2 linked regions of the Alloactinosynnema sp. L-07 genome follow. The protein of the gene in region 1 binds, or shares a complex with, the protein of each later gene. Links are inferred from orthologs where the notes say so. Each region holds a gene or a part of one and is shown on either strand. Other genes may lie near its edges. The genes, in order: uvrB and pcrA.

What was found.
Region 2: the proteins of uvrB (region 1) and pcrA are in contact, whole or in part, in a crystal structure (PDB 7EGT), measured with the Thermus thermophilus proteins. The link is inferred for Alloactinosynnema sp. L-07 from one-to-one orthologs. Residues at the interface, in WP_096411307.1 of Thermus thermophilus: Glu23, Leu25, Arg26, Asp27, Gly28, Glu29, Arg30, Phe31, Arg55, Glu326, Asp327, Phe328, Glu379, Ser382, Gln383, His398, Gly400, Arg401; in WP_096412145.1 of Thermus thermophilus: His654, Arg656, Phe657, Gln666, Asp668, Glu669, Lys680, Arg681, Leu682, Ser683, Lys685, Tyr686, Ala687.

What each region holds. Positions count from the first base shown.
Region 1 is NZ_LN850107.1:1,156,331-1,163,821, reverse strand. Bases 2,971-5,897 are described here. They hold uvrB (excinuclease ABC subunit UvrB), read right to left. Parts: upstream 5,549-5,897; coding sequence 3,392-5,548; downstream 2,971-3,391. Other genes in these bases: BN1701_RS05565 (TetR/AcrR family transcriptional regulator), read right to left, coding at 5,559-5,897; BN1701_RS05575 (helix-turn-helix transcriptional regulator), read right to left, coding at 2,971-3,350. Outside these bases: BN1701_RS05590 (alpha/beta fold hydrolase), read left to right, coding at 1-200; BN1701_RS05585 (winged helix-turn-helix domain-containing protein), read left to right, coding at 242-667; BN1701_RS05580 (MFS transporter), read left to right, coding at 1,467-2,705; more of BN1701_RS05575, read right to left, coding at 2,652-2,970; more of BN1701_RS05565, read right to left, coding at 5,898-6,131; BN1701_RS05560 (molybdopterin-dependent oxidoreductase), read right to left, coding at 6,124-7,491. UniProt on the Escherichia coli protein: The UvrABC repair system catalyzes the recognition and processing of DNA lesions. A damage recognition complex composed of 2 UvrA and 2 UvrB subunits scans DNA for abnormalities.
Region 2 is NZ_LN850107.1:5,105,641-5,113,204, reverse strand. The notes cover bases 1,769-4,768. They hold pcrA (DNA helicase PcrA), read left to right. Parts: upstream 1,769-2,101; coding sequence 2,102-4,435; downstream 4,436-4,768. Other genes in these bases: BN1701_RS22850 (ATP/GTP-binding protein), read left to right, coding at 4,496-4,768; BN1701_RS22860 (chorismate mutase), read right to left, coding at 1,769-1,839. In the rest of the region: BN1701_RS22870 (hypothetical protein), read right to left, coding at 1-823; BN1701_RS22865 (hypothetical protein), read right to left, coding at 1,049-1,357; more of BN1701_RS22860, read right to left, coding at 1,552-1,768; more of BN1701_RS22850, read left to right, coding at 4,769-5,791; BN1701_RS38310 (RloB family protein), read left to right, coding at 5,791-6,240; BN1701_RS35925 (hypothetical protein), read left to right, coding at 6,250-6,402; BN1701_RS22840 (hypothetical protein), read left to right, coding at 6,474-6,758; BN1701_RS22835 (M23 family metallopeptidase), read right to left, coding at 6,775-7,564. UniProt on the Escherichia coli protein: A helicase with DNA-dependent ATPase activity. Unwinds DNA duplexes with 3'-5' polarity. Translocates on single-stranded DNA with 3'-5' polarity. Initiates unwinding more efficiently from a nicked substrate than double-stranded DNA.

The sequences.
Region 1 (7,491 bases):
CCCTGCGCCTCGGGATCACCGCCCCCGCCTTGGTGATCGGCCACCGCCGCGACCCCATTCACCCGTTCGGGGACGCCGACATGCTTGCGGGTGAACTGTCGAACTCGACTTTCGTGGAGGCCGAGAGCCCACTTGAGCTGCGGTTGCGACCACGGCGCCTCACCGGCGTGATCCAGGACTTCCTCGCGGGCGTTTCATAATCGTTTGACATACCCCGCACACTTGCGGGCACACTCGTGTCATGACTCTGGGGGAGACTCATAGCACGCTGCGTGCCCTGGCCCACCCGCTGCGGCTGCGCATCCTGACCATGCTGACCACCACCGCCATGAGCGCGGCCGAGGTGGCCAGGGAAGTCGGCCACAGCCAGCCCAACATCAGCTACCACCTGCGCAAGCTCCTTGACGCGAGCATGGTCGAGATGGTCGAGGAAGTCCCGATCCGCGGCGGCATCGCCAAGCGCTACCGCAGCACGACGCTTGACCACGCCGCCCCGACAGCATCGGCGACCGACGCCGAGATCTGGGTGGACCCAGCCCTCTGGCGAGATACCGTCAGCCGCGCCCGAGAGTTGACCCACCGCCTTCACAACGCGGCCCAGGCGCCGCACACGCCGGGCACGGTGCCGGTTCGGGCGGCGAGCATGTTGGACATGGACTGCCGCTAGGGGAGCTTCGCCGTTCGGTGCGGCTTGATGCGGTGGGTGCCTGACTGGTGCGGGCGGGCTGCTGAGGCGGTGGGCGCCTGTTTGGGTGGTTCGCCTTGATTCGGGGACCCCGAAAATGGGCCTGTGCGGGTCAAAAGGCGAGGTCAAGGAGCCGCACCCGCACCGCGAGTTTAGGCCCATTTACCCCGAATCAAGGCGAACCACCCAAACAGGCCGTTCCGTTGTGCCCCTAGCGTTTGCCGTCATCACCTCGCTCCTCGCTCCATGTCCATGCCGATGGCGCATGCCCCTTGCCTCACCCCATTGGCCCTTCGGCCTAGCCCTTGCCCTTCGGGCCCTGGCCTCTTCGCCCCATCACTCGCCGCTCGCGCCTAACCCCTGATCCTCGCCCCCGGCCCTTGCCTGTCGGCCTGTCGGTCCGTCACCGCTCGGCCCTCTGCGTTCGCCCGTTGCCTTTGCCCTCTGCCCCTCGCCGCCTCGGCCTTTGCCTTTGGCCCGTCGGCCCTCTTGCCCTCTTCCCACCTCCGCACCCTCCTCACCGCACAAACCGCCCGAGCAGCATCGGGTGAAGCTGGGTGATCCCGCTTTGTCTGGGGGGACGACGGCCCTAAGCTGCTTGGCGTGTGGGGTGCCTTATCCGCCACCGCTTTTTCCCCACAGGGCCGTCGTAGGGGCCCCAGGCAAAGCGGGATCACCCAGCTTCACCCGATGGTGCGGACAGCACCACCGAAGCCCGGCGCACTTGCTCGGTGGACCTCGCGGCGGTGCCGGAATTCACCGAGATCACCTTCACCCTACGATGCTCCGCATGCTCGAACCATTGCGGCACAGCATGTTTCGCAGGCTCACGATCGGCAGGGTGACGACCTTCCTCGGCAACTCCGTGGCGCCTATCGCGTTGGCGTTCGCGGTGTTGGACTTGACGCACTCGGTTATCGCGTTGGGGCTGGTGGTGGGGGCCAGGTCGATCGCCAATGTGTTGTTGCTGCTCATGGGGGGTGTGCTGGCTGACCGGTTGCCGCGGTCGGTGATCCTTCAGGGGGCGAGTCTGGCGGCGGCGGTGTCGCAGGCGATGACCGCGGCGGCTGTGCTTATGGGGTTCGCGAACATTCCCCTTCTGGTCGTCCTCAGCGTCATCAACGGGGCGGTCTCGGCTGTCTCGCTCCCGGCGGCTTCGGCGTTGACGCCGCAGACGGTGCCCAAGGCGCTGTTGCGGCAGGCCAACGCGGTGGTGCGGATGGGGATCAACACCGCGATGATCACCGGGGCGTCGATGGGGGGCATGGTCGCGGCGCTGGCTGGGCCTGGGTGGGCTATCGGGGGCACCGCCGTGGTGTTCCTGATCGCGTCGTTCTTCTACGCGCGGGTGGATGCTCCGGAGATCGATGAGGACGCGCCGACGCGGCCGTGGGCGGACATTCGGTCCGGGTGGCGGGAGTTCACCGCGCGGGCGTGGGTGTGGACTGTTGTGGCGGCACTCATGGTGATCAACGCGGTCATGACCGGGGGCATCTTCGTGCTCGGTCCGTCCATCGCCGACAGCACGATCGGGCGGTTGGCCTGGGGGTTCGTGCTGGGCGCGCAGACGGTGGGGGCGTTGATCGGCGGGATCGTGGCGACTCGGTGGCAGCCGCGACGGGCGCTGTTGTTCGGGACGGCGCTGATCGGGGTTCAGGCGGTTCCGCTGCTGTTCCTCGCGCACGCGCCCGCGGTGGTGCCGCTGCTGGTCGTGATGTTCGTCGGCGGGATGGCGATCGAGCAGTTCGGGATCGCTTGGGACGTTTCGCTGCAGGAGAACGTGGCGCCGGACCGGCTCGCCCGCGTGTACTCCTATGACGCCGTGGGGTCGTTCATCGCGATCCCGGTCGGCGAGATGGCTGCGGGTCCGCTGGCCAAGGCTTTCGGCGTGTCCGCCACCCTGACCGGGGGCGCGGTGCTCGTCGTCGTCGCGGTGGCGGCGGCCGCGTTCGCGCCCAGTGTGCGGTCACTCGTGCGGCATCCGGACGTCCAGAAGCCGGTCGAGCGCGCCCGCTCCTGACGCCGTCAGCCGGACGGCTCGCGACGAGCCGACGCGCACGACCCATTCCCGCTCCATCAGCGCCGTGCACAGGGCCGCTCCGGCGGCGCCCGCGAGGTGGGGGCGGCGTTCGGTCCAGTCGAGGCACGCGCGGGCGGTCGGTCTGGTTTTGGACCTGAGCGCATCGGGATCTATGCCCAGCTCACCGACCAGCCACGATCCACCCTGGGCGGTCAGCGCGAGATCGGCGTCGCGGTCCAGCAGTTGGCGTTCTGCCATGGCGTCGGTGAGGGCCACGCCGAGGGTGCCCGCCAGGTGGTCGTAGCAGGTGCGGGCGGCGGCCATGGCCCGGTTCGCGATGGCCACGCGCAGGGACGACGGGGCCGCCGTCGGAGCGGTTCGGCTCACCAGCTGCTCGACAAGCGATGCGACAGACGTGTCCGCGAGGCGGACGTACCGGTGTCGACCTTGGCGTTCCTCGACCAGCAGGCCGCCGCGAACGAGCTTGTCCAGGTGTTCGCTGGCCGTCGACCGGGCGACCCCGGCCGAGCGGGCCAGTTCCCCCGCCGTCCACGCCCGGCCGTCGAGCAGGGCGAGGCAGAACCCGGCGCGGGTCTCGTCGGACAGCAAGCCCGCAACCGCGGCTAGTTCGGCTGCTCCTGTCACGCCCACAAGCATCCACCCGCGACTGTTCGGCCAGGACCGAACTATTTGATCCCGGCCGCGTCCATCCCCCGCAATTCGCGCTTGAGGTCGTGGATCTCGTCGCGCAGGCGGGCGGCGAGTTCGAACTGGAGGTCGCGGGCGGCGTTCATCATCTGGTCGGTGAGTTGTTGCACCAGGTCCGCCAGTTCGGCGCGGGGCATGGACTTGACGTCCTTGTCGCCGATGACTCCGGCGCTGCGGGCGTTGCCCGGCTCCCCCGCCGCCCGCTTGCCGCGGGAGGCGTTGCGGCCGGAGCCGCCCACGGGAACGTCCTCGTCCTCGGCCTCGGTGAGCACGCGATCGAGGATGTCGGCGATCTTCTTGCGCAGTGGCTGCGGGTCGAGGCCGCGTTCGGTGTTGTACGCGACTTGCTTGGCACGCCTGCGGTTCGTCTCGTCGATGGCGTGCCGCATCGAGTCGGTGATCCGGTCGGCGTACATGTGGACCTGGCCGGACACGTTTCGCGCGGCGCGGCCGATCGTCTGGATCAGGGATGTGCCGCTACGCAGGAAGCCTTCCTTGTCGGCGTCGAGGATGGCGACCAGCGAGACCTCAGGAAGGTCGAGGCCCTCGCGCAGCAGGTTGATGCCGACCAGGACGTCGTAGTCGCCGAGGCGGAGCTGGCGCAGCAGCTCGATCCGGCGCAGGGTGTCGACCTCGGAGTGCAGGTACCGCACCCGGATGCCCAGCTCCAGCAGATAGTCCGTCAGGTCCTCGGACATCTTCTTCGTCAGCGTGGTGACCAGGACGCGCTCGTCGCGTTCGGCGCGGACGCGGATCTCGTGCACCAGGTCGTCGATCTGGCCCTCGGTCGGCTTGATGATCACCTCGGGGTCGACCAGGCCGGTCGGCCGGATGACCTGCTCGACGAACTCGCCGCCCGCCTGGCCCATCTCGTACGGTCCGGGGGTGGCCGACAGATACACCGTCTGGCCGATCCGGTCGGCGAACTCCTCCCAGGTCAACGGCCGGTTGTCGACGGCGCTGGGCAGCCGGAAGCCGTGTTCGACCAGGTTGCGCTTGCGCGACATGTCGCCCTCGTACATGCCGCCGATCTGCGGCACCGTCACGTGCGACTCGTCGATGACGAGGAGGAAGTCGTCGGGGAAGTAGTCGATCAGGGTGGCGGGGGCGGTGCCCCCGGCGCGGCCGTCGATGTGGCGGGAGTAGTTCTCGATGCCGGAGCAGAATCCGACCTGGCGCATCATCTCGACGTCGTAGCTGGTGCGCATGCGCAGCCGCTGGGCCTCCAGCAGCTTGCCTTGCCGCTCCAGCGTGGCCAGTCGCTCCTCCAGTTCGGACTCGATGTCGCGGATCGCCCGCTCCAGCCGCTCCGGGCCCGCCACGTAGTGCGTCGCGGGGAAGATGCGCAGTTCGTCGACCTCGCTGACGATGTCGCCGGTCAGCGGGTGCAGGTAGTAGAGCTTGTCGATCTCGTCGCCGAAGAACTCGATCCGGATGGCCAGTTCCTCATAGGCCGGGATGATCTCGACGGTGTCGCCACGAACCCGGAACGTGCCGCGGGCGAAGGACATGTCGTTGCGCGTGTACTGCACGTCGACCAGGGCGCGCAGGAACACGTCCCGCTCGACCTCGGCGCCGACCTTGAGCGCGACCGAGCGGTCCAAATAGGACTGTGGGGTGCCGAGGCCGTAGATGCACGACACCGAGGCCACCACGATGACGTCACGCCGCGACAGCAGGCTCATCGTGGCCGAGTGGCGCAGCCGCTCGACGTCGTCGTTGATCGACGAGTCCTTCTCGATGTAGGTGTCGGTCTGCGGGATGTACGCCTCGGGCTGGTAGTAGTCGTAGTAGCTGACGAAGTACTCCACGGCGTTGTCCGGGAAGAACTCGCGCAGCTCGTTGGCCAACTGCGCGGCCAGCGTCTTGTTCGGCGCCATGACCAGGGTCGGCCGCTGCACCCGCTCGATCAGCCAGGCCGCGGTCGCCGACTTGCCCGTACCGGTGGCGCCGAGCAGCACGATGTCCTGCTCGTTGGCCTTGATGCGCTTCTCCAGCTCATCGATGGCGACTGGCTGGTCGCCCGCGGGCTGGTAGTCGGCGACCATGCGGAACCGGCCGCCCGCGCGCGGGATGTCGCTGACGGGGCGGTGCTCGGAGTGCGCGAGGACTGGGTGCTCGGTCGGGAATGCCACACGAACGAGGCTACGCGGCCCCACCGACATTCTCAGCGACGAGCCTGCGCAGCTCCGCACCCACCCTGGCCAGCGGCTCCGTGCTGCCCTGCGCGCGGCAGATCAACAACGCGCCCTCGATGCCCGCGATCGCCAAAGTCGCCAGCGATGCCGCCCGAGCGGCAGGCACACCGCGCCGAGCGATCGCCTCGGCGAGCAGCGATTCCCACCGCCCGAACGCGACCCCCGCCGCCGTGCGCGCCGAGGCGGTCTCGTCTGAGGAAAGCGCCGCCGCCGCGACCGGGCAGCCATCCTGAAAGCCCGCCGCGGTGAGCGCCGACGTCCAATAGTCGACGAACGCGGCGATGGCCTTCTCGGCGTCGTCGTCGAGCAGCCGCTCCAGCAGCCCGCTGATGAACGTGCCGCCGCGCTCGGTCGCGGCAAGCGCCAGCTCTTCTTTGCCGCCGGGGAAATGGTGGTAGATCGACCCGCGCGAGACCCCGCTGTGCTCGACCACGTCCCGCAGCGACGTGTCGGCCACCCCGCGGACCCGGAACAGCGTGACCGCGCTGTCGATCATCGCCTCGCGGGGAGCCCTAGGCATCGATACGCTCCAAGCGGGCCGGGACGTACTTGTGCCATGGCGTGCCCGCCAGCCAGTCGCGGTGGTGCAGCGAGGTCAGCTCGTTGGGCGCCACGCCCGGTCCGCCGTCGAGGCCGAGCCCGTTGGGCAGCGAGATGTGCCCGGCCTGCATCGTGTCGGACACCTCGACCACCGCGTCGGCCTGCCCGCGCTCAGTGACCACGCGCAGGGTGTCGCCGGTGGTGACGCCGAGCCCGTCGGCGTCGGCCGGGCTCAGCCGCAGCGCGCCGTCGCGGTCGCGGCGCCGCCAGCCCGGGTCGCGGATGATCGTGTTCGCGGTAAACGCGCGACGCTCCCCCGCCGACAGCACGAACGGGAACTCCTCGGTGACCCAGGAACTCGGCTCGTCGGCCAGAGCGCGGGTCCGCTCGACCAGTTCGGGGATGTCGAGGGTGAACCGCTGGTCGGGCCTGCGCACGTAGTCCCACGCGTGCTCGTAGTCGTCCAGGGTGAACACCACGCCCTCACCGCAAAGCACCGCGTCGAACAGCTTGTCCCCTGGTTCGAATCCGGATCCGGTGAACCCCGCTCGGCGCACGGACGCCGGGTTGGCCAGCGCGCAGAGCTGCGCGGCGCCCCACAGCGACGCCGTGCCCTCGGCGCCCTCCGGCAGTGTCGGGCCGAGGGTCTCCCGCAGCAGGTACGGCGCCAGCGGCATGAGCTTGGGGTTGGCGCCCACGGTCAGGAAGAACGCCGCCGCGTACTGCTTGCGCCCGCGGCGCGCGGCGCGGCGCAGCGGCGCGAGCACGGACTCGCCGACCACGCCGAGCGCGCGGATCACCCTGGCGTAGATCTCCGGCTCCGACAGCGTGCCCGTCAGCGGCGCCATGACCGGTTTGCGCAGGTGGAAGACGTTGCGCGGGAAGTCGACGTTGAAGAACGTGCACTCCCACTTCTCGAACTGGCTCGACGCGGGCAGCACGTAGTCGGCCTGCTTGGCCGTCTCGGTCATCGCGATGTCGACGACGACGGTCAGATCGAGCGAACGCATGGCCGCGCGGAAGCTCGCCGAGTCGGCCAGCGAGTGCGCCGGGTTGACGCTGTCGATCCACATCGCCCGGAATCGGTCGGGGTGGTCGGTGAGGATCTCTTCGGCGATGGAGTTGCACGGGACCAGCCCGGCGATGATCCGCGCGCCGGTCACCGGGGTGCGCCTGCTCGGCCCGCCCGGCTTGCCCGGTCCGCCGCGGGCGACCTTGGCGGCCTGCGGGCTCAGCGCCGCGCCGATCCGGGACGCGAGCGCGTCCGGCAGGACCGAGGGCAGCCGGACCACCGCGCCCGACACCATGTCCTTCGCGGTGCCGACGAGCATGTCCAGACC
Region 2 (7,564 bases), 4.0 Mb from region 1 along the record:
GCAGGACCGACCGGGTCGTGGAGCGGTTCTTGTCGATCGTCATCTTCTGCACCTCGACCCGCGTCACGTCGGCATAGCGGCGCTGGATCTCGTCCTCGCCGTCGCGGCGGGCCTGGCCGGTGGTCATCGCGAAGGCCGAGTCCGGGTCGTTGGCGACGGCGCTGAAGTAGGTCTCGGTGCGGTCGCCGATCGTCTTGGCATCGACGACCGGGCCGATAAGGACCGGGGTCTCCACGGTCGTCCTGGTCGGCGTCGTGGTGGTTGTGGCCGCCACGGTCGAGCTCGTGGGCGTGGGCTGGTCAGTCGATCCGGGCGCGGACGGTCCGGGCTGCCGCGGCCGGTCGGTCGTGCGCTTCGGCTGGGTCCGCGAGGCACTGGTCGACGGCGCGGCGCTCGACGGCGCGGGCCGCTGCGACATCAGCGGCTCACCGGGCAGCTCGATTGGCATCTCCGGTCCGCTGGGGAGACCGGGCAGCGCGTCGACTATCTCTGGCCTGCGGGGGCCGGTCACCAGGGTGCTCGCCGCGTAGAGCAGACCGACCAGCACCAGGATCGAGGCGGCCACCGCGAACCCGGCCGCCCGCCGCCAGCTGCGGGGCGGGGTGACCGAGGCCGGGATGCTGCCAAGGTCGAACTTGGCCAGTCCGGTCGCGGGTGCGTCGGGGAACAGGCCGGCGATCACCGGCAGCACGTCGGTGTCGTCCTCGCGCGGGGGTTGGGGCCGTCTTGGCCGCAGCCGCGGCGTCCACCCGGTCGTGCCCGATCCTCGCCGGTGTCGTCCTTGTCCCGGCTCGTCCTGCGCGGTGTCCCGCCCGCTCGCCATGTGGTGGAGACTCCTGTCCTGCCCGGTCGTGACGCGGTGTCGCCGACCGATTACTCGATCAGCTCGCGTCGACGACCTGGACCTCCCGGCCAGGGTGCGCGGAATCTGCGGTTCTCACTCAAACAAGGGTAAGCCGTTGCGCAGCGTCCGCAGAGCAGGGCGCACCACTCGCTCGATTCTCATGCGATCGAGTGAATCCGCGCCCTGAACTCTCCGCTGAGTGCGTTATTGGCCGCTGCGGTACTTCGCCATGGTGGTGGAGAGTGAGCTGCCCGCGACGGCACCGGAGCCGCCCGCGACCAGGATCGCCAACACGTCGGCGAACCCGCTGCCCCCGCTCAGCAGCCAGCCGAGCAGTGCCCCCGCCGCGGTGACCCCCGCGACCGGCCACCGCCCGCGCACGTACTGCGCGACCTGACTGCCACTCGCTCCACGCTTGCGCGCCGCCGAGTTCAACAGCGCGAGGTAAGCGCCGAACCCGACGACGGCGACGACGGCGACAATGACCACGATGACCGCGATGAGATCCAGCATGACCCCAGTCTGCCCGAGTCAACGCCACACCGAATGGGGGATCTCCCCGACCCACCCCTGATGTTCACCACCACCGCGCCTCGCGCGGCCCCCACCCTGTCCCTGGGGGGCGTCCCTTGGCCAGTCTATCGCGTGGGGGCTCAAGATGATCTTGGGTGAGGCGTGTCTGTGGACAAGTCGGAGTCTGTGGATCGTCAGCGGCCGAGCCTGCCGCGGCCCAGGTCGAGCAGCGCCATTGCCAGGGTGCGGCCCGCGGGGCCGAGTTCGCGGTAGCGGGCCACCACGTCCATCTCGCGGTTGACCACGATGCGGGGCCCGCCCGCGGCCATTCGCGCGGCCCCGATGGTCTGGGACACCTCCGCCCGGCGTTTCACCAGGCGCAGGATCTCCCGGTCGAGGTCGTCGATCTCCTTGCGCAGTTCGGCGACCTCTTCGGGGGCGGGCAGTTCGACACCGGGCTTGACGGTCGTGTTCTCAGACATCGTGATCCCTTTGCGGCTCGGTTCGAGTTCTCAGCTCCCGAGCGCACGAAGCCCCGGGGTCCGAGGACTCCGGGGCTTCGTGGTGGTTTTCGGTGCTACGCCACAACGGGAGCCGGAGTCCGGGTCCCGTAGAAAAACTCGTAGTGGCGCGTCTGCACGGATCGAGTGTGACACACCGTCGCCGATCGGTCGACCCGATGTCCGCGCAGTGGGATCGGCGCGGTTTTCGTCTTCGTCGGCCCCCGGTACCGTTGTTCGCACGATGGAAGCCCTTTTCGATCTCCCCGCCGAAGTCCCAGCCGCCGCGCCGCGCCGTCGGTCCGCCGCGCTGCTCGACGACCTCAACGACCAGCAGCGCCGCGCCGTGGAGCACATCGGCAGCCCGCTGCTCGTGGTCGCGGGCGCGGGCTCGGGCAAGACCAGGGTCCTGACGCGCCGCGTCGCCTATCTGCTTGGCGAGCGCAACGTGCACCCGGGCCAGGTCATGGCGATCACCTTCACCAACAAGGCCGCCGCCGAGATGAAGGAGCGCGTCGCCGACCTCGTTGGCCGCCGGGCCAACGCGATGTGGGTGTCGACCTTCCACTCGATGTGCGTGCGCGTGCTGCGCCGCGAGGCCAAGACGCTGGGGATGACGTCGAGCTTCTCCATCTACGACGCCGACGATTCGCGCAGGCTGATCACGCTCGTCGCCCGCGATATCGACCTCGATCCCAAGCGCTACCCCGCGCGCACGCTGTCGATCCACATCTCCAACCTCAAGAACGAGCTGATCGGCCCCGAGAAGGCCGCGACGATGGCGGCCAACGACCTCGAGCGCCGCGTCGCCGAGGTCTACACCGAGTACCAGCGCAGGCTCGGCCAGGCCAACGCGATGGACTTCGACGACCTGATCATGCGCACGGTTGAGCTCCTGCAAGGCTTCCCGGACGTCGCCGAGCACTACCACCGCCGCTTCCGGCACGTGCTGGTCGACGAATACCAGGACACCAACCACGCGCAATACACGTTGGTGCGTGAGCTGGTCGGCCGCGGCACCGACGGCCTGCCCCCCGCCGAGCTGTGCGTGGTGGGCGACGCCGACCAGTCGATCTATGCCTTCCGCGGCGCGACCATCCGCAACATCGTCGAGTTCGAGCGCGACTATCCGAACGCGACAACCGTTCTGCTGGAACAGAACTACCGCTCCACGCAGACCATCCTCAACGCCGCCAACGCGGTGATCTCCCGCAACCCGGACCGCCGCGACAAGCGCCTGTGGACCGCCATGGGCGACGGCGAGAAGATCGTCGCGTACGTCGGCGACAACGAGCACGACGAGGCGTCGTTCGTCGCCCAGGAGATCGACCGGCTGGTCGACGCGGGCATCGCGCACAACGGCGACGTCGCGGTCTTCTACCGCACCAACAACCAGTCCCGGGTGTTCGAGGAGATCTTCATCCGCCTCGGCCTGCCGTACAAGGTCGTCGGCGGCGTGCGCTTCTACGAGCGCCGCGAAGTCCGGGATGCCTTGGCGTACTTGAGAGTCCTGGCCAACCCGGAGGACACGGTCAGCCTCCGGCGTATCCTGAACGTCCCCCGCCGCGGCATCGGCGACCGCGCCGAGGCCTGCGTGTCGACGCACGCGGACCGCGAGCGCATCTCCTTCTCCGCCGCGCTGAACGACGCCGCCGTCGGCAAGGTCGCGCTGCTGAACCCGCGCTCCCAGCGCGCCATCGCGGGCTTCGTCGAGCTGATCGACGGCCTGCGCCGCTTCGTCGACGACGGCCAGGACGTCGCCGAGATCCTCGACGCCGTGCTCGACCAGACCGGCTACCGCGCCGAACTGGAGGCCAGCGACGACCCGCAGGACGCCTCCCGGCTGGAGAACCTGACCGAGCTGGTGACAGTCGCCCGCGAGTTCACCGAGGGCCCCGCCGACATCCCGCCCCCGGAGACCACCGCGGGCCCGGAACCGGGCTCCCTCGACGCCTTCCTCGAACGCGTCTCGCTGGTCGCCGACGCCGACCAGGTCCCCGACCCGGACGACGAGTCCGGCGGCATGGTCACCCTGATGACCCTGCACACGGCCAAGGGCCTGGAATACCCGGTCGTGTTCTCCACGGGCTGGGAAGACGGCATCTTCCCTCACATGCGCGCGCTGAGCGACCCGGTCGAGCTGGCCGAGGAACGCCGCCTCGCCTACGTCGGCATCACCCGAGCCCGCGAACGCCTCTACCTGTCGCGCGCGATCGTCCGCTCGGCCTGGGGCCAGCCGATGACCAACCCGGCCTCCCGCTTCTTCGACGAGATCCCCCCCGACCTCGTCGACTGGCGCCGGATGGGGCCGGACCGCTCCAGCCCGACCCGGGCTACGACGTGGGGATCCCGTGCGGCTCGGGGCGGCACCGCCCGTCCGGCACCGTCGCGTGGGTGGCAGGACACGCCCGCGTTGACGCTGGATGTGGGGGACCGGGTCAACCACGACAAGTACGGACTGGGGACGGTGGTCGCCACGGACGGCAACGGTCCCCGGGCGACGGCGACGATCGACTTCGGCACGGCGGGCACGATCCGGCTGATGCTCATCGGCAGCGTGCCGCTGGTGAAGCTGTAGTTTCAAGACGCTTTCGGGCAAATTTTGCCGCAAAGTGGTGCAAAGCGGCATGATGGACGCATGTTGCTGCGGTTTCGGGTTGCCAACCACCGATCCATCAGGGACGAACAGGAGCTGTCGCTGGTCGCCGTCCCGCGCAAGGGCGACCCCAAGCCGACAGGTCCCATCCCGCAGACCGTGCGTGTGGCGGGCATCTACGGGGCCAACGCCTCCGGCAAGTCCAACGTGCTCCATGCCGTTGGCTTCATGGCCGAGGCTGTCCTGTACAGCTTCGCGCGATGGCCGATAGATGGCGGTGTTCCGCGGCAGCCGTTCAAACTCGATCCGCAGTTTCGAGACAAGCCCTCGCTTTTTGAAATCGATTTGATGCTCAACGGCAAGCGCTACACCTTCGGCTTCGAGTTGGACGATGAATGCGTACGGCGTGAGTGGTTGTATGAATATGGGCCGACTGGCCGAACCCGAACGCTCTTCGAGAGAGCAGGTTCGGAGTTTCGGTTTGGCAGGACCCTTGGAGGTCATACCGCGACGATCGCCGACCTGACCAGAAACAATGCGTTGTTCGCATCTGTAGCCGCAGCGAACGGTCATCCACTGCTGTCGGAGCTATGTAGGGCGATCGGCGCCTTGGGTAGGTCGCTATTGCGTAACGGCGTTGGCCCCGGGGGGGATCATCTAGCTGCGACGGCAATTCGTATGCCAGAGATCGCAGATTTGGCGATGGGCTGGCTGAAGATGGCAGACCTCGGCATTGTTGGCGCCGTTGAGATAGAGGGAAAAGGTGAACTGGCCGAGTTGGTCGGTAGGTTCCTCGCTGAGCGGCCCGGAGAGTTTGATCCGCACGTGGAGGCGAGCGCCCGACAAGTGGTGCAGAAGAGGATCAACCTTCTGCACGCCGGGGCGTTCGGTAGCGCGGTCGAGATCGACTTCGCCGACGAGAGTGATGGCACGCAGATCTGGCTGTCAGTGGCCGCGTTTGTTCTGCTGAGCGTCATCACTGGCCGTGTCCTGCTCATTGATGAGGTTGACAGTTCTCTGCACCCAAAGTTGAGCGCCACCATCATTCAGATGTTCAGGGATCCTGAAATCAACGCGACCGGCGCTCAGTTGATCTTCACATCGCATGACGTTTCGCTGTTGGGAAATCTGCTCGCGGATGGGCTGCTTGGCCGCGATGAGGTGTGGTTCACTGAAAAGGGTGCCAGTGGTGACACCTCATTAATTCCGTTGTCGGACTTCAAGTCGAGGAAGGGGGAGAACTTTGAGCGCGCCTATTTGCAAGGCCGATACGGCGCGGTGCCCTATGTCGACATCGACGAACTTCGGCGGATGATCCTTCGGCGTGATGCGTCCTGATGTCGTCACGCGGAGACCTTCGGCGGGGTAGGCCGACACGGACACCACGGCAGCGGATTCTGGTCTATTGCGAGGGTGAGAACACCGAGCCGGAGTACTTTCGAGGACTCAAGAAATACCTGCGGGCCATTCCGGTCGACATCGTGACCTGTGACATCAAAGGGATTGGCTGCGATCCTCTCAAGATAGTCAAGGAAGCTGAGATCGCCTGGGCTCGGGATCGCCGGAAGAACGGTGCCGAGTGCTATGACGCGGTCTGGTGTGTGGTGGATCATGACGACCACCCCTCGCTCCGGTCCGCTGTCGAGTACGCGGCTCGGGCGGGTATCGGTGTGGTCGTCTCGACCCCGTGCTTCGAATACTGGCTGCTGCTCCACTTCGATGACCATCGAGCGCACGTCCGGCAGTCCGAAGTGACCCGATCCCTGCGTAGGCATCTGCGGGGGTAGGACAAGCACGTGCCCGCTGACTTCCCGTTCGCCAAACATGAGGAGGCCGAGCGGCGCGCGATCGCCGCGGCGCCGGAGTGCGGCGTCGCGAATGCGGTCGGCCCCAACCCGTCGACCAACGTCTGGCTCGTGGCGCGGGCGCTGCGCGCCTCTGGGCGTTGATCGAACCTCTGTTCGAAAATTGTCGGTGGTTCTTGGTTCACTGTGTCCATGAGGACATGGGGGAATCGAGAATGGATGAGACGCTGCACCGGCTCCTCGCCGAAGCGGTCGGTCGTTACCTCGACGCCGTCGATCAGCTGGCGGATGAGCAAAGGGGGATCGCGGGTCTTGAACTGCGCCGACTCGCGGGGGCGTGGCGCAGTGTGCTTGGCCTTCATCATCCCGACGGCGCGCGGTGCGCCGGTTGCGGGCGCGTGCACCTGCCTCGGCCGCGACGGGGAATGTGCGCGGTCTGGCGGGTCGCCGGGGCGTACTTCGTGCGGCGCGACGGGGGTGGTCTGATGGCCGAACGCTGACGCCAGCCGGTGGAGATCAGAGGCGGACGCCGCGGGTGTTCAGCCAGGAGATGGGGTTCAGCTTGCGGCCCTGGGAGTCCCAGACCTCGAAGTGCAGGTGGGGGCCGGTGGACTGGCCGCGGTTGCCCATGTGGGCGATCAGCTGGCCCGCCTTGACCTTCTGGCCTTCGCGCACCACGTAGTCGTTCACGTGGCCGTACACCGTCACGGTGCCGTCGCTGTGCTGGACGCGGACCCAGAGGCCGAAGCCGCTGGCCGTGCCCGCCTCGACGACGACGCCGTCCGCGGTGGCGACGATGGGGGTGCCGATGCGGTTGGCGAGGTCGATGCCGTAGTGCGTGGTGCCCCAGCGGGCGCCGAAGCCGGAGGTGAGCACGCCGTCGGTGGGCTTGACGACCTTCGGGCGGGCGGCCTCGACCTTCTTGGCCTCCTCATCGGCGGCGCGCTGGTTGCGGGCCTGGGTGAGGCGCTCGGAGGTGACCATCTTCTGGGCCTCGAGCGTGCCATCGGTGGTCTTGGTGAGCGCCAGCAGCTCCGGGGCGGTGGTGGTGTCCCCACCGATGCCCATGTGGGCGGACGCGTCACGGGAGCCCGCGAGGGGGGCGATGTCCTCGGCGGCGGTGCCACCTCCGGCCGCGGACTGCAGGGTCTGGCCCGCGGCGGCGGCGGCGAAGGCGCCGACCGCGACAGCGGCGACGACGACCCGGCCACGCAGGACGGACGACGGGGGCGCGATGCGGTGAGCGCCACGGACTCGAGGAACGGCGCGTTCCAGCGCCTCATCGAGCGCGGTGAACTCGCGTTCA